2 regions of the Pseudomonas sp. H3_D04 genome follow, and region 2 is predicted to be linked to the other one. Evidence: riboswitches for the same ligand, from Rfam matches in the RefSeq annotation. Region 2 holds a riboswitch; the other holds the start of a gene.

Region 1 (2,383 bases), 1.0 Mb from region 2:
GCCGGCTCGGATTTTTCGTAAGTCTCGGCCTGCAGAATCAGCGGCGAGACCCAGAAACTTTGCAGCAGGGTCAGCAGCAGAGCGGCCAGCAGCCCTGTGAAACCTGCGGTTTGCGCAATACGCTTGATCATGTCGACAGGTCTCAATGGCACGGGAAGGCAGAGCTGTGACGGGTGTCGTGCGCGGCATTGTGCACCGCTTCGATGTGCGAGAACCCAGCGAAATACACAAGGCACGCGCCAAGGATCGACGCACACACGGCGGCGGTCAGGCGTTGGCTCAGGGTTGTGGTGGTACTGGCGGTGCTGTGGTCGGTGCTGCTGATGATCGACATGGCGCATCCCTCTGGTCTGTCAGCGGGTGAATAGAGCGCATGGAAGACCCCTGCGAGTCGGGCGCGCAGAGGTTCAAACAGCGCCCGCCCACCGCGGGTTTGTTATTCAGTGACGTAAAGGTCACTTTGTGTTGCGGGCCGGTCTCCGGGCTCACGAGGGGTCAAGGCTTGCGCCTGAACCTGCAAGCATCACCTTCCCATGCCGAACTGCTGGCACAGTGGATCTGACGCTTCGCTCGCTTACCGTTGCGGGGGCAGCACCGGACTGACATGGCTTGGAGTAAAGCACATGATTCACCGGTTTCCCGTTTCACCCTGTGAAGGGCACCCGTAACAAGGCGTGTAGGAGAGCATGGGCGGGGGTTTGACGTCAATTGGCATGGGTTCTCATTCGATAGCTAGGTGAATTCTTCGCGGGCACGCCTCGCTCCTGTAAACGCACCGCTGTCCCGCAGGAGCGAGGCGTGCCCGCGAAGGCGCCGGTGAGAGCGCCACAAGACATTGACCCGCCCCCACACCATGCGTAGCCTTGCGCTTTCGAGGTTCTTCGGCATTTGCCGAAGCTAAGAAGGGAACGCGGTCGATGCCGCGGCTGCCCCCGCAACTGTGAACGGTGATGTTCGCTGCCACGCCACTGCAAACCCTGTGCAACGGGTTCGCGGGAAGGCGCAGCGAATGCCAGGTCCATCGACCGGCACACCGTCAGCCAGGAGACCTGCCTCGACACAGATTCTCACTACAACCGGGCGGGGTGATCCGGTGGCGAACTCTTCCGCGCGCGCATCCGTCGCAGCGATTGTCGTCCCGTATGCCCGCCACCTTGCCAAAGGGCATCCGATGAAAACACTGGCCAAACTCCCCGTCACCATCGTTACCGGCTTCCTCGGCTCGGGCAAAACCACCTTGCTGCGGCACATGCTCGACAACGCTCAGGGCCGCCGCATTGCGGTGATCGTCAACGAGTTCGGCGAGCTGGGCATCGATGGCGAAATCCTCAAGCAGTGCACCATCGGCTGCACCGAACAAGAGGCCAACGGCCGCGTCTACGAATTGGCCAACGGTTGCCTGTGCTGCACCGTTCAAGAAGAATTCTTCCCGGTGATGCGCGAATTGGTCGCCCGTCGCGGCGATCTCGACCACATCCTCATCGAAACCTCGGGCCTGGCCCTGCCAAAACCGCTGGTGCAAGCCTTCCAGTGGCCGGAAATTCGCAGCGCTTGCACCGTTGACGCGGTCATCACCGTGGTGGACAGCCCGGCCGTCGCCGCTGGCACGTTCGCCGCGTTCCCGGATCGGGTCGATGCCCAGCGCAAACTCGACCCGAACCTGGACCACGAATCGCCGCTGCACGAGCTGTTCGCCGACCAACTGGCCAGCGCCGACCTGGTGATCCTCAACAAGGCCGACCTGATCAGCCCTGAAGATCTGGCCCGGGTGCGCCTGGAAGTCGCCGAAGAACTGCCACCGGCCGTCAAAGTCATCGAAGCCAGCAGCGGCCGCGTGCCACTGGACGTGCTGATCGGTCTCGGTGCCGGTTCCGAAGAACACATCGACAGCCGTCACAGCCATCACGATCACCACCACGAAGGTGAAGACGATCACGACCACGACGCCTTCGACTCCATTTCCATCGAATTGCCCCAAGCCGACGAAAGCCTGCTGCTGGACGCGTTGACCCAACTGGTGGTCCAGCACGGCATCCTGCGGGTCAAAGGTTTCGCGGCGATTCCGAACAAACCGATGCGCTTGCTGATTCAGGGCGTGGGCACACGTTTCGACAAGCACTTCGACCGTCAGTGGGGCATCGATGAAGCGCGCAACACGCGTCTGGTGTTGATCGGTCAGGAGCTGGACGCCACGCTGCTTGAAGCGCAATTGCGCGCCGCGCTCAGCGTTTAAGCCATGCACCTGCTCAGGACCCAGCCCGGCGGTTTCGTGTCGGATGACAATATTGCCGACCTTGGACAAACCCCCGCCGAGCTGGTGATCCTGTGCAGCGGCGATTCCAGCCTTGCGCTGCTCGCCGAAGCGGCGCAGCAACTGCCTGAC
Region 2 (2,383 bases):
GTGCAGTTCCGGATAACCGCCCGGCAGATAAAGGCTGTCAGCTTCCGGTAGATCAGCATCGCGGATCGGCGAGAAGAACAGCAACTCGGCGCCCATGGCCCGCAGCAAGTCCAGGCTCGCGCCGTAGGTGAAGGCAAACGCTTCATCACGGGCCACGGCAATTCGGATGCCTTTAAGCAAAGGCTCGGCGGCGATCACGTCGGGCCCGGCGAACTCCACGGCAGGCGGCAGCGCCACATCGCAACTGCTGGCCAGCGATTCGGCCGCCGCATCGAGGCGCAGGTCCAGATCATTCAACTCGCTGGCCTGGACCAGACCGAGGTGCCGACTGGGCAATTCGATCGCGGTTTCCCGCGACAAGGCGCCGTACCAGCGCAAGCCTTCCGTCAGGCTGCCTTCGAGCAATTGCGCATGACGCAGCGTGCCCACGCGGTTGGCCAGTACACCGGCAAACGGCAAGTCCGGCTGATACTTCGCCAGCCCCAACGCCAACGCACCAAAGGTCTGCGCCATGGCCGTGCCGTCGATCACGCCGAGCACCGGCACACCGAAGTGCCGCGCCAGGTCGGCACTGGACGGCGTGCCGTCGAACAGGCCCATGACGCCTTCTATCAGGATCAGGTCGGCTTCCCCGGCCGCTTCCCATAACAGACGACGACTTTCCTGCTCGCCGACCATCCACATGTCCAGTTGATACACCGGCGCACCGCTGGCGCGTTCGAGAATCATCGGGTCGAGAAAGTCCGGGCCACATTTGAACACGCGGACCTTGCGCCCCTGATTGCGGTGCAAACGGGCCAGCGCGGCGGTGACGGTGGTCTTGCCCTGACCGGAGGCCGGCGCGGCAATCAATACCGCCGGGCAATGACGATGACTATTCATAAAGTGCGGCTCACAACTCGACGCCTTTTTGCGCTTTGATGCCGGCCTGGAACGCGTGCTTGATCACGCCCATGTCGGTGACTGTGTCGGCCAGTTCGATCATCTCTGGCTTGGCGCCGCGACCGGTGACCACCACGTGTTGCATCGGCGGACGCGCCTGCAAATCACTGAGTACCTGATCGAGGTCGAGGTAGCCGTGCTTGAGGGCGATGTTCAACTCATCCAGCACCACCAGACCGATCGACGGGTCACGCAGCAGTTCCTGGGACACCGCCCATGCGGCCTCGGCGGCGGCGATGTCACGCTGGCGGTCCTGGGTTTCCCAAGTGAAGCCCTCGCCCATCACATGAAAACGCACCTGCTCCGGGAAGCGGCGGAAGAACAGCTCTTCGCCGGTGCTGTTACGGCCCTTGATGAACTGCACCACGCCGCACTGCATGCCGTGGCCCATGGACCGGGCGAGCATGCCGAAGGCCGAGCTGCTCTTGCCTTTGCCGTTGCCGGTCAGCACCAGCAGCAGACCGCACTCGTTCGGGGAGTTGGCGATGCGTTCGTCGATCACCGCTTTTTTGCGCTGCATGCGCGCCAGGTGGCGTTCGTCACGATCAGGGGAATCAGTCATGGGGAGCTCTCCGTTGAGGCTGGATAACGGCGGGCAGGCACAAGAATAGACGGCAACAAGCCTGGCATCGCCCACCGTGATGCCGTTGGATGAATCAGGCCGGTCTCCGGGCTCATGAGCGGCTTGCGCCGGACTGCGCGCCTTCCCATATCGACAGTCGACACAGTGGCTCAAGACGCAGTCTTTACTCATTTACCGTTGCGGGGGCAGCGCCGGGATCATGACTCTTCGTCGCTTGAAGAGAGTCACTCACCGGCTTCCCTGTTTCACTCTGTCGGCTTCGCCACAGAGCACCTGAAACAAGCCGCGAAGGTTAGAGGGTTGGGGGGGAGCGTCAATTGAAGACAGGGCACGGATTCTCGATAGACTGCCGCCCATCAATAACCTGACGTCAATCTTGCGCCATACTGCCAGCAGTGATATCAAAGCGCCATAAACCCAACAACACAATTACAAGGGTGAGCGACATGCAAGGCATGATCATCAGTAATCCGAAGCTGGAATTCCTGCGACCGGTGCTGGAACGCTGGTTTGACTGTATCGACCGCTTTAACGCCGTGCGCGGCGATAACGACACGCCTTATTGGTACGACGAGAAAGCCAACCTTGGCCTGCTCTGCGCCGCGGCCTGGATGGCGGAAATGGTCACGCTGCAACAAACGCCGACCCGTAAACAGAACGAAGAAGGCGAACGCAACAGCCGCGCCGACCTGTTTATCGCCACCGCCGAAGAACGCGCCTACCTTCAGGCCACTCAACGCTGGCCGAAGGTCAACAGCCTGAACCTGAGCCAGGCGCTGCAGGACATCACCAGCGACGCCAAACGCATCAGCTACGCCAGCGACCTGAAACTCGGCTGCCTGTTCGTTGCGCCACAAA

The links. Region 2 has a riboswitch for cobalamin ahead of cobO (cob(I)yrinic acid a,c-diamide adenosyltransferase). Riboswitches for the same ligand answer to the same signal wherever they lie in the genome.
Region 1: linked by a shared signal. The riboswitch ahead of cobW (cobalamin biosynthesis protein CobW) and the one ahead of cobO (cob(I)yrinic acid a,c-diamide adenosyltransferase) in region 2 are both predicted to bind cobalamin.

What each region holds. Positions count from the first base shown of each region.
Region 1 covers NZ_CP162801.1:2,212,066-2,214,448, forward strand. Annotated here, with positions in the region: gene AB4N91_RS10395 (CbtA family protein) at 1-131, opposite strand, end outside; gene AB4N91_RS10400 (CbtB domain-containing protein) at 143-334, opposite strand; cobalamin riboswitch at 454-681, opposite strand; cobalamin riboswitch at 858-1,071, shown strand; gene cobW (cobalamin biosynthesis protein CobW) at 1,172-2,233, shown strand; gene cobN (cobaltochelatase subunit CobN) at 2,237-2,383, shown strand, end outside.
Region 2 covers NZ_CP162801.1:1,166,115-1,168,497, reverse strand. Annotated here, with positions in the region: gene AB4N91_RS05615 (cobyrinate a,c-diamide synthase) at 1-882, opposite strand, end outside; gene cobO (cob(I)yrinic acid a,c-diamide adenosyltransferase) at 893-1,504, opposite strand; cobalamin riboswitch at 1,585-1,817, opposite strand; gene AB4N91_RS05605 (hypothetical protein) at 1,972-2,383, shown strand, end outside.